3 regions of the Acidovorax sp. 106 genome follow, and region 3 is predicted to be linked to each of the others. Evidence: predicted binding sites of a transcription regulator. Region 3 holds the regulator's gene; each other region holds the start of a gene.
The links. The regulator sigma-54, encoded in region 3, starts transcription at its own class of promoters, with help from an activator protein. The targets are predictions, from matches to a motif close to TGGCANGNAANCTGCTTT.

Region 1 (10,172 bases), 640 kb from region 3:
CGGGCACGCGCTAGTGTCCCGAGGTGGAAGGTCGTTGATGAAATAAAGAGGTCGAAATCGTCGTTAGGCAAGGCGCAAACCACAGCGATAGCCGAAGCTATCGCGAGGATGTGCAACGCAGCATGGCGGCGATTTCGGCGTCTTTATGAGACGAGTCTCCAACTCGGGACACTGGGTTGCGTTAGCCAGGCGGCTACAGCAGATGGTCGGGCGCCAGTGGTCCGATCAGGTGCAGCAGCCAGCGCAGCGGGGCGCTGGCGTCAGGCTCGGTGGTGGCGTCTTGCAGGCTGCTGTGGGCAGGGGCCCGCCATACCAGTTGGCCCTGCGCATCCAGCACCACGTGCCAGGCGGCATCGGTCAGTGCGGCTTCGATCTGGCGCGTGGCCTGGGCGGCCAGGGGTCGGCTTTGGATCAGCAGGGCAATTTCGGTGTTTTGCAGCTGTGAGCGCAGGTCCAGGTTCATCGACCCCACCGCCAGCAGCCGCCCGTCCATCACCAGCAGTTTGGAGTGCAGCATGGACCGTGAGTTGCCCACACCCATAGATCCGGAAGCCCCCCCCGCTGCGCCACTGCTGCCTGTGCCCAGGAACACGCTGCGCAGCCCCGACAGCTCGCTGCGCATTTCATACAGCTGCACGCCTGCTTGCAGTAAGTCAGTCCGGTGCCTTGCGTAACCAGCATGGGCCAGAGGCGCATCGTTAGACGCCAGCGAATTGGTCAGCACCCGCACCCGCACGCCCCGGGCGATAGCGCTGGCAAATGCCTGCTTCATGTCGGCCCCAGGCACGAAGTAGGGCGAGACGATGAGCAGCTCTTGGCTGGCTTGCCCCATGAGCTGGAGCAAGCCGTCCACCACCGTTTCGGCGGGGGGCTCGGGTGGGGTGACCGCGTTGCTTGCGGGGGCTGTGGTCGGAGGGGTGATCGTGCCGATCGACTCCGTCGGCTGAGCGGGTGGTTGCGAAGGAGGGGGGCTCGCCTCTGTCCCGTCAGCGGGGATTTTGGCGGGCTGGTCTACCAGCACGGCGGCGGGGGCCCAGGTCCAACGCATCTGGCGCAGGTCCAGTGGGCGCTGGTTCCAGATGCGTGCACGTTGAGCGCTGGTGGGGCTGGGGCCATCGGCGCTAGTGGGCGGGGTGCTGGGGAGGGCGCTGCCTGCTTCTCCCTCGCGCAGCCTGCGTTGTATATCGGGCGATAGGGGGCCGTTGGGCGGGCTCAGGCGCTCGCGCATCCGCAGCAACTCTGGGCGCGAGATCAGCGACTGCACGGGGTAGGCGCGTGGGTTGTTCCAGTACGCGTCAAAGCTGCGCGACAGGGCCTGCACCACCGGTCCGGTGGCCAACACGTCCAGGTCTACAAAGTTGCCGGATTCGTCGTTGCCAAAGTAGGCGTTGCCCAGGTTGCGCCCCCCCGCAATGCCCATGGCGTTGTCGGCAATGAACAGCTTGTTGTGCATGCGCTGCTGCACGCGAGAAAAGTCGCCCAGCAGGCTGAACACGCGCCCCATCTGGGAGTTGCGGGCGCCCGTCAGTGGGTTGAACATGCGCATTTCGATGTTGGGCACAAACGCCAGCCGCATCACTTGGGCATCGCGCCCGGTGCTGTGAAAGTCGTCCAGCAGCACCCGCACCCTCACGCCCCGCTGGGCCGCAGCCACCACGGCCAGCAGCAGGCGCTCGGTGCTGGCATCCGCGTGGATGGCGTAGTACTGCAAGTCCAGCGTTTGTTGTGCGGCATCCACCAGCGCCAGGCGGCTGCCGTAGGCCGCTTGGGGACCGCTCAGCAGTACAAAGCCGGATGGGTGGCGTGCCTTGTCTGCGCTGCGTTGTGTCTGCGCCCACTGCGCCAAAGGGGTTGGGCTAGGGTCTGCCAGCGCTGTAGAGACAGGGCGGTCCACCTGTTCAGGCAAACCCGTGCAGCCTGTGAGCGCGGCGCCCAGCGCCGCGACAGTCAGTATCCAACCCACCCAAGACCAACCCGCCGGGCCAGGCAATGGCCTGCGGTGCTGGGAGCGAAGGCTTGGCGGGTGAGGGTGGGCGAGGTGCATGCAGGGGTGGGGTGGGTGGCGCAGTGCTGGCTGCGTCCCAATGTATACCCACCCACACGGGGCCTGGGTGTCAGACAACGCGCCTACCCGTGGCAGCGTTGTGCTGGGCCGCTGTGCACGCCAGTGGCTTACCAGCTCACCTCGCGGTCGGGGGTGGCGCTGATCTTGTGGATGGACAGGTCGGCGCCATCAAACTCTTCTTCTTGGCTCAGTCGCAGGCCCACGGTGGCTTTGAGCACGCCGTAGACCACCACACCGCCTATCAACGCCCATGCCACGCCCATCAGCGTGCCAATGAGCTGCCCAGCAAAGCTGATGCCGCCCAGCCCGCCCAGCGCCTTGCTGCCAAAAATGCCCGCAGCCAAACCGCCCCAGGTGCCGCACAGCCCGTGCAGTGGCCAAACGCCCAGCACGTCGTCGATCTTCCATTTGTTCTGTGTGAGGGTGAACATCGCCACAAAAATCGCGCCCGCCACTGCGCCCACCACCAGGGCGCCCAGTGGGTGCATCAGGTCAGACCCTGCGCACACGGCCACCAGGCCCGCCAAAGGGCCGTTGTGTACAAAGCCAGGGTCGTTTTTGCCCATCACCAGGGCTGCGAGTGTGCCGCCCACCATCGCCATCAGCGAGTTCACCGCCACCAGGCCCGAGAGCTTGTCTACCGTCTGTGCACTCATCACATTGAAGCCGAACCAGCCCACGATCAGGATCCAGGCACCCAGGGCCAAGAACGGAATGTTCGATGGCGGGTGGGCCGAGATCGCACCATCCTTGCGGTAGCGGTTGGCCCGCGAGCCCAGCAGCACCACGGCGGGCAAGGCAATCCAGCCGCCCATGGCGTGCACCACCACCGAGCCCGCAAAGTCATGGAACTCCTCCCCCGTCAGGGACTTGATCCAGGCCTGCACGCCAAAGTGCTGGTTCCAGGCGATGCCTTCAAAGAACGGGTACACAAACCCCACGATGACCGCCGTGGCCAGCAGCTGCGGCCAAAAACGTGCTCGCTCTGCAATGCCGCCCGAAATGATGGCCGGGATGGCTGCGGCAAACGTGAGCAGAAAGAAGAACTTCACCAGCCCATAGCCACTTTGCAGCACCAGCGTCTCTGCCCCCACAAAGAAATGTGTGCCGTAGGCGACGCCGTAGCCCACCATGAAGTACACGACGGTGGACACCGAGAAGTCCACCAGAATCTTGACCAGAGCGTTCACCTGGTTCTTTTTGCGCACAGTGCCCAGCTCCAGAAAGGCAAAGCCTGCGTGCATGGCCAGCACCATGATGGCGCCCAGCAAAATGAACAGAGCGTCCGTGCCCTGTTTGAGTGCTTCCATATCGTCCTCTTGCGTTTGATTGGGTTGTTTTGGTGCACATGGGGGTGCCGTGGACCAAATTTGCACCACGATAAAGCAAGAAATGCGCCTGGAATGTGCGCCATGGCAAGGTGTGGGGTGCAATGTGGTGCGCCCCATGGCCCATGGACTACCGCGTTCAGCGCCATGCCGCATGGGGCGTGCGTTGTCGCAAGATCGTGCCGATCAGGTTCTTGCGACGGATGGGCTCAGCCTCAGTCGCCAGTGGGCCCTCTCTTGGATGCCCTTGTCGATGAGGCAGTCTGCCCTACGTTAGGCTGTGAATTGAAGGAAAAATAGCTGCTAGTGCTTATTCAGTAAGCGCTGGCAGCTATTAATTTAATAGTAAATGAATGGCGCGGTTGGCACAGTCGTCACTGCGGGAGTGCCCTTTGCAAGCCCCGGCTAAGGCGGGGCAGGGCTGAGGGATGCCGCGTTGACTCGCCTTGGTGCGCTGGTCCGCGCACTGCCGTCACTGTGCGGCGGCTGGTGCCGCCAGCATGCGCTCCACGTACCGTGCGATCAAATCAATCTCCAGGTTCACGCGCGATCCCGTCTTCAAGCTCCCCAGCGCCGTGTTTTCGACCGTGTGCGGAATCAGGTTGATGCTGGCCTCGCATCCAGCTTCGCTATCGGTGATGCGATTGACCGTCAGACTCACCCCATTGATGGTGATCGAGCCCTTGTAGGCCAGATATTTGCCCAGATCGCGCGGCGCCAAGACCCGCAGCTCCCAGCTCTCGCCCACCTGGGCAAAGTGCGTCACTTGCCCCAGCCCATCGACATGGCCCGACACCAGGTGCCCCCCCAGCCGGTCGTGGGCGCGCAGCGCCTTTTCGAGGTTGATGGGCCCGGGGGTGTCCAGCCCCGTGGTCTTGAGCAGCGATTCGGCCGAGATATCCACGGTGAACTGCAGCGCTTGGGGCTCCAGCGTGGTCACCGTCATGCAGGCGCCGTTCAGGGCAATGCTGTCGCCCAAGCCTACGTCGTCCAGATACCCCTTTGGGGCTTGAATGACCAAGCGTTTGCCGTGGGCTTCTGTGGCACCCAGGGGGGCGACTTCTGCAATGCGGCCTTGGCCGGTGATGATTCCTGTGAACATGGCTGCGGTAGTGGTTGTAATGAGTGTGTGACTGTAGGCGACAAACGGTAAGTCTGGCTGTGCCGAAGGAGCTAGGCCCAGCGCGCCTTGTCTTTAATAATTAGCCCATGGAGAAATCTAACCAAATGTTGCCAGCCCGCTCGCCGTTGCCCACGGCCGAGGCCGGGTTCACCCTGATTGAGTTGATGGTCACTTTGGCTATCGCCGCTGTCCTTGCGATGCTTGCAGCACCTTCCATCCGTGATTTCATTGTGCGCAGTCAGATGACGAACTTGGGGAACGAGTTCAATGCCAGTATTTTGAAGGCCAGAAATGAAGCTGTGAATAGAAATACTTGTGTCACGGTCTGCATGAGCAGCAGCGCTGCCAATGCCTCTCCTGCATGCACCACGTCAGGTGACGATTGGCAAGCCGGCTGGATCGTATTCCTCAACCCTAGTTGCGATACCGGGCTCAATAAGCCCAGCGAAGACATCAATATGCTGCTGGCGCGCCCTGCAGGTGACTCAATCTATTTGTTGCAGACCCAAAACAATCGTAAAAAAATAACCTTTAATTCAAGAGGAGCACCAGGTCTTGGGAGTGCAGGAGAGTTTGATTTGATTTATGAATCAGTCGGAAATGCGATGACAATAAAGTACGGTTTCAATATCTGTCTCGACAGTTTGGGGCGTACGAGAACCATACCGCATGATAAGACATGTTCCAATTATCAATAATTGAAATCTGATGATTTTTTCATTTTATTTACCTAGGCGCGAAGTTGTGGCCGCAAGGCGTGATGTTCGTGGTGTGACATTGGTTGAAATGATGGTAGCCGTTTTGGTGCTGTCTATTGGCTTGCTTGGTATTGCGGGCCTGCAAGCGGCAACATCAAAGTACAAAATAAATACATGGGCTCGATCTTCTTCTTCAGCTCTTCTGTCTGATCTCTCGGAGCGCGTGCGTATTAATCCGGGGGTGGCCGGCACCAGCTTTGCATCCGCTGGTGTAGAGAGTGTCTCCGCCTACGTGCTGAATCAAACTTGGGCCACCCAGCAATCTGATGCGTTGACCATAGCTAAGAATTGTGAAACCACGGCATGCTCAACAACGGAGCGCGCAGCCTTTGATCTACTAACTTGGCGTCAGCTTTTGCGTATCAAAATGCCACAAGGCGCGGCGCATATCGATGGCAATTCTCGCAATGGCTTTCTTGTCACTATGATGTGGTTCGATAAGGAAAATGTTGACAAGGACGGCGTTCTTCAAGCAGCTCCCGTTTGTGCGGGCAATGAATCGGGCATGGCTCAGCAAAGCTGCTGTCCTAATGTTGCTTCTGCGCCTGCTGGTGTTCGTTGTGCTCGATTCTCGTTTGTGCCATGAAAAATACCACTCAAATATCCGTTCGCCAGAAGGGTTTGACCCTGATTGAGTTAATGGTAGCTATGGCCATTAGCTTGATCATCGTGGTTGCTGCTGCGTACGTATACTTGGCTTCTCGAGAGTCTCAGCGCTCTATTGACCGCAACAGCAGCAGCCAGGAAACGGGTGCCTTTGTTCTGCAGATGTTAGGGCGTGAAATCATGAATGCTGGATTTTATCCAGCCACTGTTGCGCCTATTCCGGTTGATCCAACTCAGCAAGGGATGTATGACACTTACCCCCCCTTGCCGTCGAATCCTCGTGTTATTACAGATTGGCAAAATCCGTTGACGGGTTGGCCTCCAACAGCTTTTCGTTCTTCAATTTTTGGCTGTGCTGGGGGCAAGTTTGATGTGGCGACTAGTACGTGCCCTGCGGTGGATGCAACAAAGCCAGATACTATAGTGATTAATGCATTCACGAGTGATACGGCTGCAATGGGTGGAACGACTGGGAGAAGAATGGACTGCACAGGTGCTGATGTTGCTCCGAATGTGGCAGGTGGCGACCCAAGTAACAACGAGCGCAAGAAGAATACAGGAGGAGCACCGCCGACAACGCCACACCCTGGAGTGGATACAGCGATTCCACCTCAGTTGCCGGTATTTGTTTCCAATCGATTTGCACTTAATGATACAACTGTTTCTGTGGAGAATCGGGATATTACGACTCGCAGCTTGGCTTGTAGTGGTAATGGGCGTAGCCCGCATGGTATGGCAGATGCAACCGCTTACGAACCTATTATGCAAGGGGTGGAGGATATGAGGTTCACCTATGGGGTGTACACGGGCGATGCTACCTTGACTCCTGCGCGATTCTATACAGCTTCGGAAGTGAATGGTTTATCGAATGAAGCTATTAATGGTGTCGTTTTGACCCCATGGCAGCGTGTGACGGCAGTGCGAGTGTGCGTACTGACGCGCACATTGGGGGGTAATACACGTATTGCTGACAAATCTGGATCGTCGCGTAGTTATGTGGATTGCAGTGGAACTACTAAGAACCAACCCACTGGTGACACTATCACCCGACATGTAGAGGTTTTTGGTCTGCGAAATGCCTTGAAACAATATTACTAGGATCTAGAGAATGCAATTCGCTTGCAACTCCTCAAGGCGAAATGCCGGAGTTAAACCCATGAAATTGCGTGTGCGCCAAGTTGGGCAGCAAGGCGTCGCCTTGGTGGTGGTTCTGCTTTTTTTGGTCGCAGTGACAGGCATAAGCGTGTGGACTGCACGCCAGTCTATGTTGGCAGAGTCCATGGCCAGAAACCAGATTGATCAGGAGGCGGCGCGCCAAGCTGCTGAGTCAGCTTTGCGTGATGCTGAACGTGATATTGACAACGCTGCCTTTGGTGTGAAGCTTGCGAACGCTTCGTGTGCACGAAATAGCAGCCCTGTTGACGATGAGGGTATCAACATAGCAGAGTTCACGGTTGGGTGTACGCGTGGTCTATGTTTGAAAGATGATGCGACCTACAAAGATGCAAACTGGAGCATGGCTTCTGCCAGTAACACCGGCGTGGCTGAGCCATGGTGGCCTGCTAGCAAAGGAGGGCTTTGGAATGACAATGAAGCTACCAAGCCTGGGCGGGAACCTGTAACGGCCAACAACTGTGATTCCTTCACAGGGGGGGTACCTCTGGGGACATTTACGGGGGTGCCTCCCATACGCGGCGTAGCGAAACAGCCCGAATATTTGGTTGAAGTGTTTCTTCGCAAGCACGTGCGTATGAATATAGATGAGACTCAGGTAACCTCAACGGGTGAAAGTGCTAACCAATGGTCCACTATGTACCGAGTTACAGCCCGTGGTTTTGGATATTCAACTAGAACCCAGGTTGTTCTTCAAACAGTGTTCTTCCCGTGAAGAATGCGAAATGCATTAATTATTGGACGCAGGTTTTTACATGTCAAAATACTTAAAATCAGGTGTGTTGGCGCTGGGGGCATTAACTGGAGTGCTAGTATTGGCTACTCCGATTGATGTTTCGACGCCCAAAGAAGCTATTCCGCCTAATATTATAACGACAGCTAATAAGCCGATGATAATGTTAACGGCTTCAAAAGATCATTTGCTGTTTGGTCCCGTGTTTACGGACTTTGAAGACTTGGATGGTGATGGGGTAATTGATACCACATTCAAACCTGATTTTAAATATTATGGATATTTTGATTCGACCAAATGTTACGACTATTCTAAGGCTGCGAATCAATTTAATCCGGCCGCTAAGGCAACGGCAACTACAATCACAGTGGGATCAGTGACCAGTACAAAGTACAGTTGTTCGTCTGCTAATAGGCATTGGAGTGGAAACTTCTTAAACTGGGCGAGTATGACTCGTTTGGATACCGTGCGCAAGATGCTCTACGGTGGTTATCGCTCGACTGATACAAATGGTTCGACTGTTCTGATGGGTAGTCGGCTTGTTCTTGATGCACATTCCTTTGTCAAATATTACAAAGGTGCAGATATTCGAGATTACACGCCATTTACGCAGGCAGATTTGACGAAAACAACGGGAGCCAATGCAAATCAGTATGCTGGTTTGAGTATATGTGTAACGGGTAATTCCGAAAATTATAAAACTTCTCAGCCTGTCATGCGTTTGGTCAAGGGTAATGTGCGGTTTTGGTCGACCGTCGAAGTTCAGTTGTGTCGCTGGCGTGATACTGATAATTATGCTTTGGGTACTTTTGGTCCTAAATTGGCTCGATTTTATAAAGATGCCGATAAAGGCAATGGTGGTGTAAATCACGAAGTGAGCATTCCACGGCAGGATACGGATGGTGCTACTTATTCTGGTATTGGTCCAGATTTGAATTTGAATGTGAAGGTGTGCGATCCTAATTGGTTGGGTGAGGAGCGCTGTCAGGCTTTTCCGCCAGGTTCAACCACTAATTTGAAGCCCTATGGACTTTTGCAGGAGTTTGGATATCCGCAAAATGCAGGCGATGCAGCTCGTGTGGAGTTTGGTCTGATTACTGGTAGTTACGATCAAAAGAATACTGCGGGCGCACTGCGGAAAAATATCCGCGATTTAGAGGATGAGATAAATCGTACAACAGGTGTTTTTTGTCATAGCGCTGGTGCTGGCTGTGCAGCTACTTTGACTGACGGTCGAACAACTGGTATTGGCGCTATCAAGGCTTTCGACTCTATTGTTTTATATGGACGCTCGTCAAAGACTTACGGAGGGGGGAATACTCCCAGTGCCTCTGGTGAAACTAATTTGCCTGCTTGGGGAAATCCAATTGGGGAAATGTTGGTGCAGGCTCTGCAATATTACGCATACAACGGGTCGTCGCCTACACCGACAAATCCATCTTCAAACTCCAATGATTCTAATGCAGGATTGCCGGTTGCCAGTTGGAGTGATCCATTAGCCAACAGTACAGCACGCTCAAAATATGGAAACTCAGTGTGCAGGCCATTAAACATTCTGACATTTTCATCTAGCGCGCTGAGTTTTGATGGTCAGGCCGATGCAGCTTTTAACACATTACCAGGCGTGGCCACTGCAGGTAATTTGGATTCTTTCGTCAATAAGATTGGTGCACTTGAAGGTATTCACGGTACTTCGCGCTCAGTAGGTTCAGTCACAGGTAAGGGTTTGACAGGTGCCGATGACTCTAACTCCTGTTCGGCGAAAACTGTAGGTACTTTGGCTAATGTCAATGGTATTTGCCCAGAAGCGCCTGCTATGGGTGGAACTTATCAAGTGGCGGGAGCTGCGTATTACGGTAACACTAACAAAATACGTACCCTTGCATCTCCTCCCTCCGATTTGGCTACGGTGGAGAATGCGCTGAAGGTCAAAACAATGGCCGCGTCATTGAGCGGCGGCGCTCCTCGTATTGATGTTCCTGTTCCGGGGACCAATCCGCAAAAATATGTTTATATCACTCCAGAAAGTGTTCAAGTTAATGGCAAAGTTAGCGCGCCTTTGACGTTTGCATCCATCAGTTCAGGGCCAACCTATGGTGCATTTATCGTTACTTGGAACGATATTTTGATGGGCGGTGATTATGATATGGATATTACGGGATTTCTTCGGTATGACTTGGTTGCCAATGCTGCATCACCGTCCGGTTGGGATATAAAAATTACGACGGATATTCCAGGTGTGTGTGGCGGTGCCTCGGGTACTCATGGATTCAGTGTGATTGGAGTGCAGAAGTCAGGGACTGGTTTGAGCGGTAATGGGCGGTATCTTACTCATCAGCATATGGGTAATGGTGTTTCTGGTATATTGAGTAATATGCCTGACACG
Region 2 (10,172 bases), 2.5 Mb from region 3:
GAGGCGCTGCAGGAAGCCGGGCTGCCACCGGGCGTGGTCAACTTTGTGACCAACGCCCCCGCCGATGCGGGCGCCGTAGTGGAGGCCATGGTGGCCCACCCTGCCCTGCGGCGCGTGAACTTCACCGGCTCGACCAAGGTGGGCCGCATCATTGCCCAAACCTGTGCCAAACACCTCAAGCAGGCCGTGTTGGAGCTGGGCGGCAAGGCCCCCTTTGTGGTGCTGGACGATGCCGATGTGGACGCCGCCGTGGCGGCCGCCACCTTCGGGTCGTTCGCCAATTCGGGGCAGATCTGCATGTCCACCGAGCGCATCGTGGTGGACGAGACAGTGGCCGACGAGTTCGTAACCAAGCTGGCCGCACGCGCCACCAGCCTGCCGCTGGGCGACCCGCGCAAGGGCCCGGTGGTGCTGGGCTCGGTGGTAGACCAAGCCACCGTCACCCGCTGCAACGCCCTCATCGACGATGCCCTGGCCAAGGGCGCCACGCTGGTGTGCGGCGGCAAGGCCGACAGCACGCTCATGCCCGCCACGCTGCTGGACCATGTGACGCCTGCCATGCACATCTACCGCGAGGAGTCCTTTGCGCCCGTCAAGGCCATCGTGCGAGTCAACGGCGTGGAGGCAGCCGTGGCCTGCGCCAACGACAACGAGTTCGGCCTCTCAGCCGCCGTGTTTGGGCGCGATGTGGCGCGTGCCTGGCAAGTGGCCGGGCGCATCGAGTCGGGCATTTGCCACGTCAACGGCCCCACGGTGCACGACGAGGCGCAGATGCCCTTTGGTGGCGTGAAGGCCTCAGGCTACGGCCGCTTTGGCGGCAAGGCGGGGATTGATGCGTTCACAGAGCTGCGCTGGATCACGGTGCAGACAGCGCCACGCCACTATCCGTTCTGATATTGGGTGTTTTTGGGCTCTAGCGCTTGATAAATAAGCGCTAGCAGCTATATTTTCAATAGCAAAACATCCTGCAGCGAAGCTGATCAACCCGCAGGGGCGGTAATCGCATCCAACGGCCAGCGCGGCTTCACGTCAAAGGCGTAGGCAGTGTTGGCCTGCTGTTGCCCGGATTGCAGGCGCATGGCGGCGGCCATGGCAATCATGGCGCCGTTGTCGGTGCACAGGTGCAGCTCGGGGTAGTGCACGCGCACGCGGTTTTTCTCGCAGGCCGTGTTGAGTTGCTCGCGCAGCAGGCGGTTGGCGCCCACACCGCCCGCCACCACCACCCGCTTAAGGCCCGTTTGCTTGAGGGCCGTGAGGGTCTTTCGCACCAGCACATCGACAATTGCCGCCTCAGTGCTGGCGGCCAGGTCGGCCTTGCGGGCTTCCAGGTCGTCGCCCAGCTTTTTGGCCTGGGTCAGCACCGCCGTTTTGAGCCCGGCAAACGAAAAATCCAGATCGCCGCTGTGCAGCAGTGGCCGTGGCAGCTTGAAGGCAGTGGCATCGCCCTGCTGCGCCAGGCGCGACAAGGCAGGCCCGCCGGGGTAGCCCAGGCCCATGAGCTTGGCGGATTTGTCAAACGCCTCGCCCGCAGCGTCGTCAATGGTTTCGCCCAAAATTTCGTAGCGCCCCACCCCGTCCACCCGCATGAGCTGGGTATGGCCGCCCGACACGAGCAGCGCCACAAACGGAAACTCTGGCGGGTCTGCACTCAGAAAGGGCGAGAGCAAATGCCCCTCCAGGTGGTGCACGCCCAGCACGGGCTTGCCCAGCGCAGCCCCCAGCGCACAGGCCACGCCCGCGCCCACCAGCAAGGCACCCGCCAGGCCGGGGCCCTGGGTGTAGGCCACCACGTCCACGTCGGTCAGGGTCTGACCAGCATCGTGCAGCACCTGCGTGGCCAGTGGCAGCACGCGGCGGATGTGGTCGCGGCTGGCCAGCTCAGGCACCACACCGCCGTAGGCCTGGTGCATTTCGATCTGGCTGTGCAGCGCATGGGACAACAAGGTGGGCACACCGGTGCCCGATGAACGCACCAGCGCCACGCCGGTTTCGTCGCAAGAAGATTCAATACCCAGGATCAGCAAACTCATGCCCCGAGTGTAAGAGCCTGCCCACAACAGCGTGGCCCATCGGTCTTACCAACGGTCTGACCGCATACGCAGCTCCCAGTTGCCGCCGCGCAGTTCGTACACGCCCACGGCGCCATAGCGCTGCTCGCCCTTGTCATCCCAGCTCATGGTGCCGATGACGGGGGCGTAGCCGTTGATGGCGTGCATGGCTTTGGTGATCTCTTTGGGGTCGGCCGACTTGGCCTTCTGGATCGCGGCGGTCAGCACATAGGTGCTGTCGTAGCTGTAGTGGCCACCGTAAGCCGGAGGCTTTTTGTAGGCAGCCAGGTACTTTTCGAGGAACGGCTTGCCCGTGGTGAACTCCTTGGCCTCCAGCACGGGGGAAGTGGCGTAGAGCCCCTCGATCAGGCCTGCGCCCTTGAGCATGTCGGTGGTCTTGATGGTGTCGCCACCCAGCAGTTGCACCTTGGTGTGGCCCACCTTCTGCAGCTCTTTGAGCAGTGCCAGGGCCTGGAAGTCGTTGAGGGTGGAGACGATCACCTCCACGCGAGCGGCCTTCAGCTCGCCTGCGAGCGCTTCAAACTCCACCGTCTTGTCGTCAAACGACTTGCGCACCAGGACCTCCCTGTTCTCGACCTTGAGCTGCGCAGCAGCGCCGTCGGCCAGGCCTTTGCCATAAGGCGTGCCGTCGTCCAGCGCAGCATAGCGGGCAGCGCCCAGCTGGGTGGCCGCAAACGAGCCAATGGCGCGCGCCTGCAAGGTGTCGTTGGCCACCATGCGAAAGGAGGTGTCAAAACCCAGTTGCGTGAACTTGGGGTTGGTGGAGATGGCGATCTGCGGGATGCTTTTGCCCGCGTAGATAGGCGCCGTCTCGATGCTCACGCCCGAATTGAGGTGGCCAATGACCGCCACCACGCCGGCGTCCACCAGTTGCTGGGCGACCTGCTTGCCCGTGGCTGCGTCAGCCTTGTCGTCCACCGCCACCACTTCCAGCTTGACGCGCTTGCCGTCCACCACGAAGCCGTCCTTGTTCAGCTCTTGCACGGCCAAGTTCACACCGTTGAGCAAGTCTTGCCCCAGCGCGCCCAGCGGGCCAGTCAGGGGCTGGGCTACGCCGATCTTGAGGGTGTCTGGCACCTTGCCGCACCCGGCCAGCAGGGCCGCCGCCACCAGGGCGGGCAGCAGTGCCAAGGCCACCGGGAAACGGCGACGCGCAATGTGATTCTTCATGCAGTGGGCTCCTGAATATGAGATGAATGATCAAGTGACCGGAGGTATAGAAGAGCAGCGGGGCCCCGCACCATCGGGTATGCCCTGCCAGGGTTACATTTATTAGCAAGTTTCAGGCCCCGTAAGCCACGGCAGCGCAAGCCACCGCCCTGTGCACCGCAGCAGTGCACCAAAATGTGGCGTAAATCTTGCTTAAAGTAGTGGTATGAATGAGGCATTACGTATCGTGGTGGTTGCCCCCGACCTGGCCGTGACCGACCCGGATGATGAGCACGCGCTGCTGCAGGCGCAGCGCTCCAAGGCGTTGCGCATTGGTCTGCTGGAGAACAACTTCAACCTCGTTGCCACACTGCCCGCCGATGTCTTCTTGAGCGACCGGCTGGCGCAGTTGCAGCCCGACCTGATCATCGTGGACGCCGAGAGCGAAGCCCGCGATGCGCTGGAGCACGTGGTGATGGCCACGCGCGATGCGCGTCGGCCCATCGTTATGTTCACCAACGACGAGGACACCTCGCACGTCAAGGACGCGGTGGCCGCGGGCGTGTCCGCCTACATCGTGGCGGGGCTGGCACCGCAGCGCATACGCCCCATTCTGGATGTGGCGATGGCGCGCTTTCAGCACGAGCAGGCCCTGCGTGCCGAGCTGGCCGGCGCCAAGACCGAGCTCAAAGACCGCAAAACCATCGACCGCGCCAAGGGCCTGCTCATGCAGCGCCAGGGCCTGAGTGAACAAGCCGCCTACGACAAGCTGCGCAAAACGGCCATGGACAAGGGCCTCAAGCTCGTGGACGTGGCGCAGCGCATGCTGGACGTGATGGACCTGCTGGGCTGACGCACAGAGCATCCCCCTGAGGCGATACGCGCCTTCCCCCTCCTCTCGAATCGCTCGCATGATTCGGGAAGAGGGACGATGCCCTCGCTGCGGTGCGGTGCGGTGCGGTGCGGTGCGGCCAGCGTAGGCCCTTGGCTTGCTATCCCTCGTCTGGGCCACGCCCAAGGCCGCAGACCTCGCCCCAAATGGTGCGCCGCACAAACGCTGTGCAATCCCCTCACCGCCGTTGCGGCAACTCTGTTCGAAACCACACAACCTCCTAGCGCTTATGAATCAAGCGTAGGCAGCTATCAAATCAATAGCCATCTATGCGCCAACATGGCGCAGCGAGTTCTGGCACGCCCCTTGCATTGCACAGTGCAAGACCAATGCTGGTCTGACCACTGACAGCACAGACCCAACGGCGGGTAGGTGCTGGCAAGGAGCCCCGGACCCGTTCCAGGCTCCACCCAGGACAAAGGCGTCCCCACCCTTGCAACGCGCTGCCCCGGCAGCCGTGCCAGGCGTGAGGACGCCTTTTTTGTTTTCTTCACCGACTTGCCCTTGAGGGATGTGCCATGACCGATTTGTTGAAAACCAGCCTCCACCGCCGCACCGTGCTGCAAGCGGCCACCGTGGGTGCCGTGGGTGTCAGCCCCGCACTGCGTGCGCTTGTCCACGCCCAGGGCTCAGATGCGCCTGAGAAGAAAGAGGTCAAGATCGGTTTCATCCCGCTGACCGACTGCGCCAGCGTGGTGATGGCCTCGGTGTTGGGCATCGACAAGAAGTACGGCGTCACCATCATCCCCACCAAGGAAGCCAGCTGGGCCGGTGTGCGCGACAAGCTCGTGAACGGCGAGCTGGACTTTGCCCACGTGCTGTATGGCCTGGTGTATGGCGTGCATCTGGGCGTGAGCGGCCCCAAGAAAGACATGGCCGTGCTGATGAACCTGAACCACAACGGCCAGGCCATCACGCTGTCTAAAAAGCTGGCGGACAAGGGCGCTGTGAACGGCGCCGGGCTGGCCAAGCTGATGGCCAGCGAAAAGCGCGAATACACCTTTGCCCAAACCTTCCCCACCGGCACCCACGCCATGTGGCTGTATTACTGGCTGGCCGCGCATGGCATTGACCCCATGAAGGACGCCAAGGTCATCACCGTGCCCCCACCGCAAATGGTGGCCAACATGCGCGTGGGCAACATGGACGGCTTTTGCGTGGGCGAGCCCTGGAACCAGCGCGCCATCATGGACGGCATCGGGGTCACGGCCAGCACCACACAAGCCATCTGGCAAGACCACCCCGAGAAGGTGCTGGGTACCACGGCAGAGTTTGCGCAAAAGTACCCCAACACCGCCCGCGCCGTGACAGCCGCCATCCTGGAAGCGGGCCGCTGGATCGACGAAGGCCTGGCCAACAAGAACAAGATGGCCGAAACCATTGCGGGCAAGGCCTATGTGAACACCAGTGTGGACGCGATCAACCAGCGCATCCTGGGCCGCTACCAGGACGGCATGGGCAAGAGCTGGGACGACCCGAACCACATGAAGTTCTACAACGACGGCGCGGTGAACTTCCCCTACCTGTCTGACGGCATGTGGTTCCTCACCCAGCACAAGCGCTGGGGTCTGCTCAAGGATCACCCCGACTACGCGGGCGTGGCCAAGGCCATCAACCGGATCGATCTGTACAAGCAGGCCGCCACCGCGTCCAAAACGCCGCTGCCCAAGAGCGACATGCGCAGCCACAAGCTGATCGACGGCGTGGTGTGGGACGGCAAGGACCCCAAGAAGTACGCCGACGGCTTCAAGCTCAAGGCCTGAGGCCCGCCCCTTCATCGCAACCCCCACGCCCCGCCATCCCCCACGATGAAACCAGGAGATCGCCATGGTCAGTGCTGTTTTTCACACCCCGCTGGATGCCGCGCCCCACGCGGACAAGCCCGCTACAAACTCCATAGCGCCTAGCGCTTTACCCATGAGCGCTACAGCCCAAAACACCTCAAAAACCATGGCATCCACCCCCACCAAGGCCGCTGGCCGCGACATGGCGGCGTGGTCGCGCAACTTCTGGATGGCGGTGTTGCCACCCGCCTGCGGCATTGCGCTGCTGCTGGCGGTCTGGTCGATGGTGTCCGTCTCCACGGGCAAGAGCATCCCCGGCCCGCTGGAGACCTGGGGCCAGGCGGTGGAGGTGTTCAGCAACCCCTTCTACCGCAATGGCCCCAACGACCAGGGCGTGGGCTGGAACGTGCTAATGAGCCTGCAGCGCGTGGCGGTGGGCTTTGGGCTGGCGGCGCTGGTGGGCATTCCGGCCGGGTTTGTCATCGGGCGCTTCAACTTCCTGTCGCGCATGTTCAACCCGCTCATCAGCCTGCTGCGCCCGGTGTCGCCGCTAGCGTGGCTGCCCATTGGCCTGCTGGTGTTCAAGGGTGCCAACCCGGCCGCCATCTGGACCATCTTCATCTGCTCCATCTGGCCCATGGTCATCAACACCGCCGTGGGCGTGCAACGCGTGCCGCAGGACTACATGAACGTGGCCCGCGTACTGCAACTGTCGGAGTGGAAGATCGCCACCAAGATCCTCTTCCCCGCCGTGCTGCCCTACATGCTGACCGGCATCCGCCTGGCCGTGGGCACAGCATGGCTGGTGATCGTGGCGGCCGAGATGCTCACGGGCGGCGTAGGCATCGGCTTTTGGGTGTGGGACGAGTGGAACAACCTGAACGTCAAGAACATCATCATCGCGATCTTCGTGATCGGCATCGTCGGGCTGGTGCTGGAGTACGCACTCATCAAGCTGGCCACCGCATTTACTTTTGAAGAGGTCAAAGCATGAACGCCACCGCACCATCGACCCATGCATCGCTATCGACCAAGTTCATCGAAGTCCAGGGCGTTGAGCAAACGTTCAAAACCGCCAAGGGGCTGTTTCCGGCGCTGCGCGACATCGACCTTCACATTGCCAAAGGCGAGTTCGTGGCGCTGATTGGGCACTCGGGCTGCGGCAAGTCCACCCTGCTGAACCTGATTGCAGGCCTCACCACCCCCACCCACGGGGTGCTGATCTGCGCCAACAAAGAGATCAAGGGCCCTGGCCCTGAACGCGCGGTGGTGTTCCAGAACCATTCTCTGCTGCCCTGGCTCACTTGCTTTGACAACATCTACCTGGCCGTGGAGCGCGTTTTTGGTGCCAAGGAAAACAAAGCACAGCTCAAGGCCCGCACCGACGCCGCACTGGCCCTGGTGGGCCTGACGCATGCGGGCCAAAAGCGCCCCGGCGAAATATCGGGCGGCATGAAGCAGCGCGTGGGCATTGCCCGTGCGCTGAGCATGGAGCCCCAGGTGCTGCTGATGGACGAGCCCTTTGGCGCGCTGGACGCCCTGACCCGCGCCAAGCTGCAAGACGAGTTGCTGGAAATCGTGGCGCGCACCCAAAGCACCGTGGTCATGGTGACGCACGACGTAGACGAGGCCGTGCTGCTGTCCGACAAGATCGTGATGATGACCAACGGCCCCGCCGCCACCATCGGCGAGGTGCTGCACGTGGACTTGCCCCGCCCGCGCAAGCGCGTGGAGCTGGCGGAAGACCCGCACTACGTGCAGTACCGCAAGGCGGTGATCGACTTTTTATACACACGTCAAACCCATGTAGAAAAAACCGCTGCCTGAGCGTGCACCTCACCCCCGCCCCCCTGGGGCGGGCCTAAACTGAATTGCGGACTCTGTCGCATGAGAGTCGCCAAATCAACATGGGAACCACCAGGATGAATGCGCTGATTGCGCGCCTCAAACTCTGGCAAAAATTTGCACTGGTGTGCGCGGCCAGCTCCCTGCTGGCCATTGTTGCCTCGGCCCTGGTGCTGCAAGCACGCTATGAGGCCCTGCGCAGCGGGCAGACCGAGCAATCCGGCCTCAAGCCTGCCGAGCAGGTGCTGCGCCTCATTCAGTTAAGCCAGCAGCACCGGGGCCTCTCGAACGGAGCCCTGTCAGGCAACACAGACTTCATCGCGCAACGTGAGAAAAAGCAGGCTGAGGTGCAAGCAGCACTGGCCCAGGCACTGCAATCGGCCACAGCCCTGGCCAGCAGCGCACATAACCGCAAACTGCAGCCACTGGCCCAGCAGGTGCAAGCCGATTGGGGCGCACTCACGACACTGGTCGTTGCGCCGAGCACCAAGGCGCCTGATAGCTTTCGCGCCCACACAGCACTCATCAGGCTGCAGCTGGACTGGCTGTACCAAGTGCTGGATGCCTCTACGTTGACACTGGATCCCGAGGCCGCCAGCTACTACCTGATGTCGGGTGCCTTGGAGCACTTGCCCGGTCTGACCGAATCGCTGGGCCAGGCCCGCGCACTGGGCGCCGCAGCCCTCACGCGCCGCGAGCTGAGCCCCGCGGACCGCGCCGCCATCCTGACTGTGGTGACCACCGCCCGCTTGCAGGCCGACAAGGCCCAGGCACTGCTCAGCCGCTCTGGCGAGGCCGACCCGCGGGTGCAGCGCGCACTGGCCACTGCACAAAAGCAGGCCGCAGAAGGTGCCAGCCGGGCACTACAAACCATGCAAGAGCAACTGCTCGCGCCCACCGAGCTGAGCCATGCCCCCAAAGCCTACTTCGCCAGCCTGACCGAGGCTATCGACACCCAATTTGCCCTCATCGCCAAAGGCTACGAAACCCTGGACACCCTACTGGAAGAGCGGGTGGCACAGGCACAGCGCTTCATGTGGTGGTTCAGCGCCGCACTGCTGGCCGCCCTGGTGGTGACCCTGTGGGTGAGCCTGGCCACGGTGCGCCAGGCGCAAGCCGCCGTGCAGCAAACCCTGGGCGCTGCCCGGGCCCTGGCGGCGGGCGACCTGGGCCACCCTCTGCAACTGAACACCCACGACGAGTTTGGCGACATCGCCCGTGCGCTGCACCAATCCACCCGAGCCCTGGCACACACGGTGCAAGGCATTCAGCAGTCCATCGCTACGGTGCACACAGCATCCGTCGAGATTGCGACAGGCACGCAAGACCTGAGTGCGCGCACCGAGCAGCAAGCCAGCGCGCTGGAGCAAACCGCCGCATCGATGGAAACCCTGAACCAGACGGTGAACGCCAACAGCCAAAGCGCCAACCAGGCCCACGCACTGGCCCGCCAGGCCAGCGAAGAAGCAGAGCACGGCGGCGCGCAAGTGCAAAAGGTGGTCGCGTTCATGCAGGGCATCCACGAAAGCTCACGCAAGATCGCAGACATCACCGGGGTGATCGACTCCATTGCGTTCCAGACCAACATCCTGGCGCTGAATGCAGCGGTGGAGGCGGCCCGCGCAGGCGAGCAAGGGCGGGGCTTTGCGGTGGTGGCCAGCGAGGTGCGCAGCCTCGCCCAGCGCTCAGCCCAGGCCGCCCATGAGATCAAGGCACTCATCACCGATTCGGTGCAGCGCATGGACGAAGGCTCTCGCCAGGCCGACAGCGCGGGCCAGGCCATGCAAGGCATCGTGCAGGCGATTGCCCGGGTCAGCGGCATCATGGCCGAGATCAGCAGCGCCAGCACCGAGCAAGCCTCAGGCATCTCGCAGGTGCTGGAGGCGGTGGGGCACATGGACCGCATGACCCAGCAAAACGCCGCCCTGGTGGAGGAAACCGCTGCTGCATCGCAGGGACTGCGCTCGCAGGCCGATCAGGTCAGCAGCGCGATGGCACATTTCCGCTTGCAACGCTGACGCAGCAGCGGGCGGCCCCCTTGCGCAGCGCGCCAGGGGCTTGAATCAACGGTGGCCGGTGATGTATTGCTCCAGCTGCTCGATGATGAATTTTTGCTCTGAGATGATGTCCTTGACCAAGTCTCCAATGGAGATCATGCCCACGAGCTTCTCGTTCTCGACCACCGGCAAGTGGCGCAAGCGGTTGTTGCTCATGATCTGCATGCACTGCTCGCTGGTCTGGTGCAGTCGCACAAACAGCACATCGGGGGTCATCACATCGCGCACCTGGGTGGCGGCCGATGTGCGGCCCAGCAATGCAATCTTGCGGGCGTAGTCGCGCTCGGTGAAGATGCCCACGATGCGGTCATCGTCCTGTGTCACCAGCAGGGCTCCAATGCCCTTTTCGGCCATCAGGCGCAAGGCGTCCAACACC
Region 3 (10,172 bases):
TCGGCAACTGTACTTCCAGGTGGTGTTGGCCATCGTCCTGGGCGTGCTGTTGGGCCACTTCGAGCCCTCTTATGGCGAAGCGCTCAAGCCGCTGGGCGACGCCTTTATCAAGCTGGTGAAGATGATCATCGCCCCGGTGATCTTCCTGACTATCGTGACCGGCATCGCAGGCATGTCGCAGCTGAGCACCGTGGGGCGCGTCTTCGGCAAGGCCATGGCGTACTTCCTGTTCTTCTCCACGCTGGCGCTGGTCGTCGGGCTGGTGGTGGCCAACGTGGTTCAGCCCGGCGCGGGCATGAACATCAACGTGGCAGATCTGGACCAGACGGCGGTGAAGGGCTACGTGGCCAAGTCGCACGAGATGACGCTCACGGGTTTTGCCCTGGACATCATTCCCAAGACCCTGGTCAGTCCCTTCGTGGGCGACAACATCCTGCAGGTGCTGCTGGTGGCCGTGCTGTTTGGCGTGGGCCTGGCCATGGTGGGCGAGCCTGGCCGCCCCGTGCTGAACTTTCTGGAAGCCCTCACCACACCCGTGTTCAAGGTGGTAGGCATTGTCATGAAGGCAGCCCCTTTGGGTGCCTTCGGCGCCATGGCGTTCACCATTGGCAAGTTTGGCTTGGGCTCGCTGGTTAACCTGGCTTGGCTGGTGGGCTCGTTCTACATCACCTCTCTGCTGTTTGTGCTGGTCATCCTGGGCTTTGTCTGCCGCCTGTGTGGGTTCTCGGTGCTCAAGCTGTGCCGCTACCTCAAGGCCGAGCTGATGCTGGTGCTGGGCACTTCGTCGTCCGAGTCTGCCCTGCCATCGCTGATGGAAAAGATGGAAAAGGCCGGTTGCAGCAAGTCGGTGGTGGGCCTCGTGGTGCCCACGGGCTACTCGTTCAACCTGGACGGCACCAACATCTACATGACGCTGGCGGCCCTGTTCATCGCCCAGGCCACCAACACCGAACTGACGCTGGGCCACCAGGTCGCTTTGCTGCTGGTGGCGATGCTGTCGTCCAAGGGCGCTGCAGGCGTGACGGGCGCGGGCTTTATCACCCTGGCCGCCACCCTGGCCGTGGTGCCTGAAGTGCCAGTGGCCGGCATGGCGCTGATCCTGGGTGTGGACCGTTTCATGAGCGAATGCCGCTCGCTGACCAACTTCATCGGCAACGCCGTGGCCACGGTGGTCGTCTCGCGTTGGGAAAACGCGCTGGACCACGAACGCCTGGATGCCGCACTCAACGGCCACACACTGCCTGCCACCGCCGTGGCGGCCGCCGCACCGGTGGTGACTGCCGACGTACCTGTGGGGGCTGCGGCACGCACGGTGGCTTGATTCGTTTCCCCTGGGGTTCGACCAACGCGGCGCAGGCTTCAGGGCCTGCGCCGCTTTTTTCTGGGGCCGTGTGGGATGGGCCTCAAGCACAATGGCGGTCTCACCGGGGCATACCAAGGAAACTCCATGACTCTTGAAGCCGTTTTGGCCGCATTGCACTTGCTGGCCATCCTCACGCTGGTGGTCTTTTTGACCAGCGAAGCCGCGCTGTGCCGCTCCGAATGGATGAACGCTGCTGTGGTCAAGCGCCTGGCGCGGCTGGACCTGATCTACGGCATCGCGGCCGTGGTGCTTTTGGCAACGGGTCTGGCGCGCCTGTATCTGGGGGTGAAAGGGCTGTCCTGGTATGTGTCACAGCCGCTGTTCCACATCAAGATCACCTTGTTCGTGCTGATGGGGTTGATCTCCATCAAGCCCACGCTGACCTTTCGCCGCTGGCTCAAAGTGCTGAACAGCACGGGGGCATTACCCGGCGAGGCCGAAGTGCGCAGCACCCGCCGCTGGGTCATGGTGCAGTCGCACATCCTGCCTGTGGTGGCGGTGATTGCCGTGTTCTGGGCGCGTGGGTGGTAACGGGCACTGAGCGCAGTACATAGCCCCAATGAAAAAGCCCGCCAGATTCGCATCTGGCGGGCTTTTCCGTGTGGGGTGGGCGGATAGTGGGAACCGCCCAGTCCCTCACTTCTTGAGGCACTCGCTCATGAATGCCTTGCGTTCGTCGCCCTTGAGCGTCTTGGCCTTGGCGTCTGCATTGCAGGTCTTCATCTTGTCTTGCTGCGTCGCAGGCTTGTTGCTCAGGCAAGTCTTCATGAACGCCTTGCGTTCATCGCCCTTCTTGTCTGCCGCTTCTGTGTTGCAGGTGGCCATTTTGGATTGTTGCTTGGTGGGCGCTGCCGCTGGAGCGGAGGCAGGCGCTGCAGGGGCGGCTGCTGCCGGTGCGGCGGCGGGGGCTGGAGCGGTCTTGGCTGCAGGTGCTGCTGCCCCAGCGGCGGCAGGTGCATCGGCGGCATGGGCTGCGCTGATCGAAAGGGCCAGGCTCAGGGCGGTCAGGGAGAGAAGCTTTTTCATAGGGGCTCCAGAATGTTTTAGGAACATCGATAACCAATCCGGTATGGATGGTAGGGTTTCAACGCGCCAGATTCTGGCGGCGCTGACAGCTCCGCATCATGGGGCCTGTTTCTTACGATATGTTGCGCTTCACGTAAATCGGTGACTTGTCGATCATGGCCCGCCTTACTTTGAGGCCTTGGCGGGTGTTGATCGGTGCTTTCGGGCCTGTGTGGCCTCTTGTCTGTGGCGTGCTTGGTCACTGCGTTTACAGCGCCACAGGTGGCGCCCCGTAAAATCATCCGATGCTCTCTGTCAAAAACGAACTCCTGGCCACATTGGCTACCGCGCTGGACGCCATTTCGCCCGGCGCAGGCGCCAAGGCGGCCTTTGAATCCCCCAAGGTTGCTGCCCATGGCGACTTTGCCTGCACTGCAGCCATGCAATTGGCCAAGCCGCTGAAGCTCAACCCCCGTGCGCTGGGCGAGCAACTCAAGGCTGCATTGGAGGCCACGCCCGCTTTTGCCCGCTGGGTGGCGGGCATTGAAATCGCCGGACCAGGCTTTCTGAACATCCGCCTGCAGCCCGCCGCCAAGCAAGAAATCGTGCGCGAGGTGTTGGCCGCTGGCGAGCGCTTTGGTTATCAGCCTGGCAACGGTCAGCGCGTGTTGGTTGAGTTTGTGTCGGCCAACCCCACGGGCCCGCTGCACGTGGGCCATGGCCGCCAAGCTGCGCTGGGCGATGCCATCTGCAACCTGTTCAGCACCCAGGGCTGGAACGTGCACCGCGAGTTTTATTACAACGACGCGGGTGTGCAGATCGATACGCTGACCAAAAGCACGCAACTGCGCGCCAAGGGCTTCAAGCCCGGCGACGACTGCTGGCCCACCGACAGCGACAACCCGCTGGCCAAGAACTTCTACAACGGCGACTACATCGCCGACATTGCCGAGGCCTTCAAGGCCAAGGCCACTGTCAAGGCCGATGACCGCGAATTCACCGCCAATGGCGATGTCGAGGACTACGACAACATCCGCCAGTTTGCGGTGGCCTACCTGCGCAATGAGCAGGACAAGGACCTGCAGGCGTTCAACCTGCACTTTGACGAGTACTACCTGGAGTCCAGCCTGTACACCAGCGGCCGCGTCGAGGCCACGGTAAACAAGCTGGTGGCCAACGGCAAAACCTACGAGCAAGACGGCGCTCTGTGGCTCAAGAGCACAGACTACGGCGACGACAAGGACCGCGTCATGCGCAAGCAGGACGGCACCTTCACCTACTTCGTGCCCGATGTGGCGTACCACATCGCCAAATGGGAGCGCGGCTTCACCAAGGTCGTCAACATCCAGGGCACAGACCACCACGGCACCATCGCACGGGTGCGCGCTGGCCTGCAGGCGGCCGATGTGGGCATTCCACAAGGCTACCCAGACTACGTGCTGCACACCATGGTGCGCGTGGTGCGCGGTGGCGAAGAGGTCAAAATCAGCAAGCGTGCGGGCAGCTACGTCACGCTGCGCGACCTGATCGAGTGGACCAGCAAGGACGCGGTGCGCTTCTTCTTGCTCTCCCGCAAGCCCGATACCGAGTACACCTTTGACGTGGACTTGGCTGTGGCCCAGAACAACGACAACCCCGTGTACTACGTGCAGTACGCGCATGCCCGCATCCAATCGGTGCTGCGCGCGTGGCAAGAGGCGGGCGGTGGTGACGTCGCTGCGCTCAATGCGGTAGATCTGTCGGCCCTGGAGGGGCCGCAAGCCCAAGCCCTGATGCTGCAACTGGCCAAGTACCCCGAGATGCTCACGGCCGCAGCCGACGGCGAAGCCCCGCACGACGTCACCTTCTATCTGCGCGATTTGGCATCGGCCTACCACAGCTACTACGATGCCGAGCGCATTTTGGTGGACGACGAAGCGATCAAGAAAGCCCGCCTGGCGCTGGTTGCCGCGACGGCGCAGGTGTTGCACAACGGCTTGGCCGTGCTGGGTGTGTCGGCTCCGGCCAGAATGTAAGCAGGAACTACCATGAAGAAAAAGCAGTTGGGCGGAACCATCCTGGGTTTCATTCTGGGCGTCATCGTGGGGCTGGGTTCTGCCCTGGCCGTTGCCGTGTATGTGACCAAGGTGCCCGTGCCGTTCTTGAACAAAGGCAGTGCACGCGGGGTGGACCAAGACGCCGCCGAGGCCCAAAAGAACAAGGACTGGGATCCCAACTCGCCGTTGCGCAGCAAGTCTGCAGCCAAGGCCGCTGCGCAGGCGGCTGCCGCATCGGCCCCCGCCGCCAGTGGCCCGGTGACGCCAGCCCAGACGGCTGTCGCCACGCCAGACCCCAAGGCGACGGCCGCATCAGCCCCTAAAGCGGCTGCCAGCAAGCCGGAAAAAACCGACACGGCCAAACCCGCCGCCACCAGTGCCGACCCGTTGGGCGACCTGGCCAAAGCCAAGGCCGCAGAATCCGGCGGGGCCGACCCTTACGATTACTTTGTTCAGGCCGGAGCCTTCCGCACCCAGGCCGATGCCGACGCCCAGCGCGCCAAACTGGCCATGATGGGCTGGGAAGCCCGGGTCAGCGAGCGCGAGCAAAATGGCCGTCCGGTCTTCCGCGTGCGGGTGGGGCCATTCTCCAAACGGGATGACGCTGCCGCCCTGAAGGACAAACTGGACGACACCGGCGTGGAGTCCGCGCTGGTGCGCGTGCAGCGCTGACGTTTTTTGCGCCCGGCCGCTGCTGAACTTTTTCCAGGTACGCCGCTCACATCCCCAAGACCAGATCAAGGAGTGTTCTTTTCATGAAACGTCGCGAGTTTTCCCTGTCCGCCGCCACGGCGGTTGCTGCCTCTGCCGTCACACTGCCCATGGCCACCCCCGCTATGGCGCAAGTGCGCCAGTTCAAGGAGGGCAAGGACTTCCAAAAGCTCTCCAAGCCCGTCGCGACCGATGCGCCTGCTGGCAAGATCGAAGTCATCGAGTTCTTCTGGTACAGCTGCCCCCACTGCAACGCCTTTGAGCCCGTGCTGGACACCTGGATCAAGGCGGCATCCAAGGACCTGGTCATTCGCCGCGTGCCCGTGGCGTTCAACGCCAGCTTTTTGTCGCAGCAAAAGCTGTACTACGCCCTGGAAGGCATGGGCAAGCTCGACGCTGTGCACGCCAAGGTGTTCCGCGCCATCCACGTGGAAAAGCTCAAGCTGACCAAGGACGAAGACATTTTTGCCTGGGTGGGCAACCAGGGTGTGGACGTCGCCAAGTTCAAGGAGGTTTACAACTCCTTCAACGTGGCCAACCAAGCCCGCCGCGCGGCCCAGTTGCAAGCCGATTACGGCGTCGAAGGCGTGCCTTCCATGGGCGTGGCCGGCCGTTATTACACCGATGGCACCATGGCTGGCAGCATGCAAACCGTGCTGCAAGTGGTGGACTATCTGGTGAGCTCGGTCCGCAAGGGCTGATGCGCCTGCGGCATACGCCGTGCCATCTCGCTACCAAAAGCCCGCGCAAGCGGGCTTTTTTTGTGTTGGGGTGCAATGCATGGCTACAATGATTGCAAGATTCGTGCCCTCATGAAACATCGCATTACCCCCCTCCTTGTGCTTGCAGCCTTGACCTGCGCCTTTGGCGTGGCGCAAGCTGAAAAGGCCGACCGCAGCAAGCCCATGAACATCGAGGCAGATGCGCTGCGCCACGATGAAGTCAAGCAAACCAGCGTGTTCTCTGGCCGCGTGGTCATGACCAAAGGCTCCATCGTGCTGCGCGGTGCGCGGCTGGATGTGCGCCAGGATGCCGAGGGCTACCAGTCCGGCATCGTCACGGCCGAAGCGGGCAAGCGCGCGTTCTTCCGCCAAAAGCGTGACACCCTGGCGGGCGCGCCCGAAGAGTTCATCGAAGGCGAAGGCGAAGTCATCGAGTACGACGGCCGGACCGACAACGTGCGCTTCATCACCCGCGCCGAGCTGCGGCGCTACCGTGGTGGCGCCTTGAGCGACGAGATCACCGGCGCGGTCGTCGTCTACAACAACCTGACCGATGTCTTCACGGTCGATGGGCAAAAGAAGGCCTTGCCCGCCAGCGGGGCAGAGGGCCAGGCCAGCAGCGGTGGCCGCGTGCGGGCCGTATTGGCCCCCAAAGACCCCAAGGCGCCTGCTGCGGCACCGGGCTCCAGCGCGGCCAGCCCGGCCCCTGCGGCCTCGGCGCCCGTGCTGCGGCCCAGCACCTCTTTGGGCGGTGCCATCCAGTGAGCGATCGTTCCGTCAAAGCCCCGGCAGCGGGGGCGTCTTCCAGTCGCCTTGAGGTCGCCCACCTAGCCAAGTCTTACGGCAGCCGCAAGGTGGTCAAAGATGTGTCCCTGGTGGTGCAAAAAGGCGAGGTCGTCGGTTTGCTGGGGCCCAATGGGGCGGGCAAAACCACTTCGTTCTACATGATCGTGGGGCTGGTGCGCAGCGATGGGGGGGATATCCGCATCGACGGCCAATCGGTGGCGCACATGCCCATTCACAGCCGTTCGCGCTTGGGGCTGTCGTATTTGCCGCAAGAGGCGTCCATCTTCCGCAAACTCACGGTGGAAGAGAACGTGCGCGCGGTGCTGGAGTTGCAGCGTGACGAACACAACGCCCCCCTGTCGCGGGCGGCGATTGAAGATCAGCTCACCTCGCTGCTGCAAGAGCTGCGGGTGGACCACCTGCGTGCTTCGCCCGCGCTGGCCTTGTCGGGTGGCGAGCGCCGCCGCGTCGAAATCGCCCGCGCCCTGGCCACGCAGCCGCGCTTTATCCTGCTGGACGAGCCCTTTGCGGGCATCGACCCCATCGCTGTGATCGAGATCCAGCGCATCATCGGTTTCCTGAAAGCGCGCGGCATTGGCGTGCTCATCACCGACCACAACGTGCGCGAGACCCTGGGCATTTGCGACCACGCCTTCATCATCAGCGATGGCCGTGTGCTGGCGCAGGGCACGCCGGCTGAGATCGTGGACAACGCCGAGGTGCGCCGTGTGTACCTGGGCGAACACTTCCGCATGTGATGGCTTGGCGCGGTGTGGCTATGCGGTGTGTGACGGATCGTGCGGTGTTGCAGGGGGCTGAGGCATGAAGCCCGGCCTGTCCCTGCGGGTCTCTCAGCACCTGGCCCTCACGCCGCAGTTGCAGCAGTCCATCCGGCTGCTGCAGTTGTCGACCCTGGAGTTGGGGCAAGAGGTTGAGCAGATGCTCGACGAAAACCCCTTCCTGGAGCGCAACGCCGACGAAGCCGTGCGCGAAGAGTTTGGCCTGGAGCACGCCGACACCCCCGTACAGGCCGACGAGTACAGTGCAGACGATGCTATCTATTCAGGAGCTGCCAGCGCTTCATCCACAAGCGCTGAGGCCACTTCTGATGCGCAAGGTGACGCCTCGGGCGATGCCGACTACACCAGCAGCACCGCCTCTGACGAGCCCGATTGGGGCGGGGACGGCACCGTGGAGATGGCGCCCAACGACAGCGAATGGGGCGGCGACGCAGCCCCCCGCACCCGCAACGACATGGAGGGCGACGAGGCCGACGCCACGGAGCTAGCGCGCTCGCAAGAGTCCCTCACCGCCTTTTTGCACCGCCAGGCCCTGGCACTGCGCCTGTCTGAGGTGGACCGCGCTGCCCTGCGCTTTCTCATCGAATCGCTGAACGACGATGGCTACCTGGAAGAGCCGCTGCAAGAGCTGGCCATCAGCCTTGCGGGCCCGGATGACCTGGAGCAAATTGACGAGTTGGTGCACCGCTTTACGGTAGCCCAGCGCCTGCTGCAAACCCTGGAGCCTGTGGGCGTGGGCGCTCGCAACCTCGCCGAATGCCTGACCCTGCAACTCAGCGCCCTGGCGGCCGACCCTGACAGCGAGGCCCCTGCGGCCGTGGTGCAGACCGCTTTGCTGATCTGCCAGCAGCCGCTGGAGATGCTGGCCCGCCGCGATGTGCGCCGCCTCACCCAGGCTTGCACCGAAGGCGGCGCTGCGGGTGAAGAACGCACCCGCGCCGCCATGGCCCTGATTGCCCGGCTGGAGCCGCGCCCCGGGCGCCGCTTTGCCGACGTGGAGCGCAACATCATCATCCCCGATGTGATTGTGCGCAAAGCCGGGCGGGCCAACGGCAACAGCGGCCAGCACAACTTCATCGTGGCGCTGAACCCCGATGTGATGCCGCGCTTGCGCGTGCACGACATCTACGCCGGTGCGCTGCGCGGCCACAAGGGCGGCGAGGGCCACCAGGGCATGCAGCAGCGCCTGCAAGAGGCCCGCTGGTTCATCAAGAACATCCAGCAGCGCTTTGACACCATCTTGCGTGTCTCGCGCGCCATCGTGGAGCGGCAAAAGAGCTTCTTCACCCACGGCGAGCTGGCCATGCGCCCGCTGGTGCTGCGTGACATTGCCGACGAGCTGGGCCTGCACGAGTCCACCATCAGCCGCGTGACCACGGCCAAATACATGGCCACACCCATCGGCACCTACGAGTTGAAGTATTTCTTCGGCTCTGGCCTGGGCACCGAAACCGGTGGCAACGCCTCCAGCACGGCGGTGCGCGCGCTCATCAAGCAGTTTGTGGCCGCTGAGAGCCCCACCAAGCCGTTGTCCGATAGCCAACTGGCCGAAATGCTCAAGGAGCAGGGCATCGAATGCGCCCGCCGCACGGTGGCCAAGTACCGCGAATCGCTCAAGATTGCACCGGCCAATTTGCGCAAGTCGCTGTAGCCTGACGTTGATGTCGCAGCGCCTGCAACCGGGCCTGGCAGTACAGGGTGGGCGATGTACCTGCCCTGGCATGATCCGGCCCCACCCGAGGTATTCACCATGAACCAACTCCAACTCTTTCTCCCCTGCGCCGCTGGCGTCGAGGGCTTCCTCGCCGATGAGGTGCATGGCATCACCGGCCTTACGGGGCAAGACCTGCTGGTCGGGCGGGGCGGCGTGCTGCTGCGCAGCTCGTGGCGCCATGCGCTGCAGCTGAACCTGCACAGCCGCCTGACCCAGCGTGTGCTGGTGCAACTGGCGCACCGTCCCTACCGCTCTGAAAACGACCTTTATGCCATGGCCAGCGAGGTGGCCTGGGAGATCTGGTTCACCACGCGCCAGAGCTTCAAGATCGAAGTCACGGCCCAGCACAGCCCGCTGCAGAGCCTGAACTTCGCCGCCCTCAAGGTCAAAGACGCCGTGGCCGACCGCTTCCGTGCCAAGTCCGGTGTGCGCCCCGATGTGAACACCCAGTGGCCCGACGTGCGCATCCACCTGCACCTGACCACCGACGAAGCCACGATCTACATCGACACCTCGGGCGAGCCGCTGTTCAAGCGCGGCTGGCGCGAGGACAAGGGCGATGCGCCCCTGAAGGAAACCTTGGCCGCCGCCATGATCGCCGCCAGCGGCTGGGACCCGCACGGCGACAACCCTCAGCCGCTGTACGACCCCTGCTGCGGCAGCGGCACCATTGCCGTCGAGGCCGCGCAGATCGCCTGCCGCATCCCCGCAGGCATGTTGCGCCGCTTTGCGTTTGAAAAGCTGTTGCCCTTCCAGGCGCATGTCTGGACTGCTATCAAAAACGAAGCTGACAGCGCCATCTGCAATAGCCCTGTACCTATTTTTGGCAGTGATGTGGCCCACCGCATGGTGGACTTTGCCCAGCGCAACGCCGAACGCGCAGGCGTGGCCGATGCCGTGCAACTGCGCGGTGGCGATGCCCTGCAGCGCATGCCGCCTTGCGAGCAGCCCGGCGTGATGCTGCTCAACCCGCCCTACGGCGAGCGCATTGCTGCTGCCGGTGCCGCAGGCCGCAACGCCAGCGAGCGCGCTGCT

Region 1: C8C98_RS02885 (ammonium transporter) is a predicted target of sigma-54. The motif match lies at 3,448-3,465, and genes of this name have one in related genera.
Region 2: C8C98_RS16685 (CmpA/NrtA family ABC transporter substrate-binding protein) is a predicted target of sigma-54. The motif match lies at 4,406-4,423, and genes of this name have one in related genera.

The regions. Positions count from the first base shown of each region.
Region 1 is NZ_RCCC01000001.1:649,695-659,866, reverse strand. Features, by position in the region: gene C8C98_RS02895 (tRNA-dihydrouridine synthase) at 1-14, shown strand, start outside; gene C8C98_RS02890 (phospholipase D family protein) at 194-2,044, opposite strand; gene C8C98_RS02885 (ammonium transporter) at 2,173-3,375, opposite strand; gene C8C98_RS02880 (riboflavin synthase) at 3,866-4,495, opposite strand; gene C8C98_RS02875 (GspH/FimT family pseudopilin) at 4,603-5,214, shown strand; gene pilV (type IV pilus modification protein PilV) at 5,225-5,860, shown strand; gene C8C98_RS02865 (PilW family protein) at 5,857-6,978, shown strand; gene C8C98_RS02860 (PilX N-terminal domain-containing pilus assembly protein) at 7,037-7,768, shown strand; gene C8C98_RS02855 (pilus assembly protein) at 7,809-10,172, shown strand, end outside.
Region 2 is NZ_RCCC01000001.1:3,762,678-3,772,849, reverse strand. Features, by position in the region: gene C8C98_RS16705 (aldehyde dehydrogenase) at 1-894, shown strand, start outside; gene tsaD (tRNA (adenosine(37)-N6)-threonylcarbamoyltransferase complex transferase subunit TsaD) at 981-2,030, opposite strand; gene C8C98_RS16695 (branched-chain amino acid ABC transporter substrate-binding protein) at 2,076-3,239, opposite strand; gene C8C98_RS16690 (ANTAR domain-containing response regulator) at 3,445-4,071, shown strand; gene C8C98_RS16685 (CmpA/NrtA family ABC transporter substrate-binding protein) at 4,629-5,873, shown strand; gene ntrB (nitrate ABC transporter permease) at 5,938-6,888, shown strand; gene C8C98_RS16675 (ABC transporter ATP-binding protein) at 6,885-7,721, shown strand; gene C8C98_RS16670 (methyl-accepting chemotaxis protein) at 7,802-9,757, shown strand; gene C8C98_RS16665 (CBS domain-containing protein) at 9,803-10,172, opposite strand, start outside.
Region 3 is NZ_RCCC01000001.1:1,291,806-1,301,977, reverse strand. Features, by position in the region: gene C8C98_RS05870 (dicarboxylate/amino acid:cation symporter) at 1-1,321, shown strand, start outside; gene C8C98_RS05865 (DUF2214 family protein) at 1,448-1,894, shown strand; gene C8C98_RS05860 (PsiF family protein) at 2,000-2,389, opposite strand; gene argS (arginine--tRNA ligase) at 2,674-4,383, shown strand; gene C8C98_RS05850 (SPOR domain-containing protein) at 4,396-5,076, shown strand; gene C8C98_RS05845 (thiol:disulfide interchange protein DsbA/DsbL) at 5,160-5,816, shown strand; gene lptA (lipopolysaccharide transport periplasmic protein LptA) at 5,928-6,602, shown strand; gene lptB (LPS export ABC transporter ATP-binding protein) at 6,599-7,381, shown strand; gene C8C98_RS05830 (RNA polymerase factor sigma-54) at 7,446-9,074, shown strand; gene C8C98_RS05825 (class I SAM-dependent RNA methyltransferase) at 9,174-10,172, shown strand, end outside.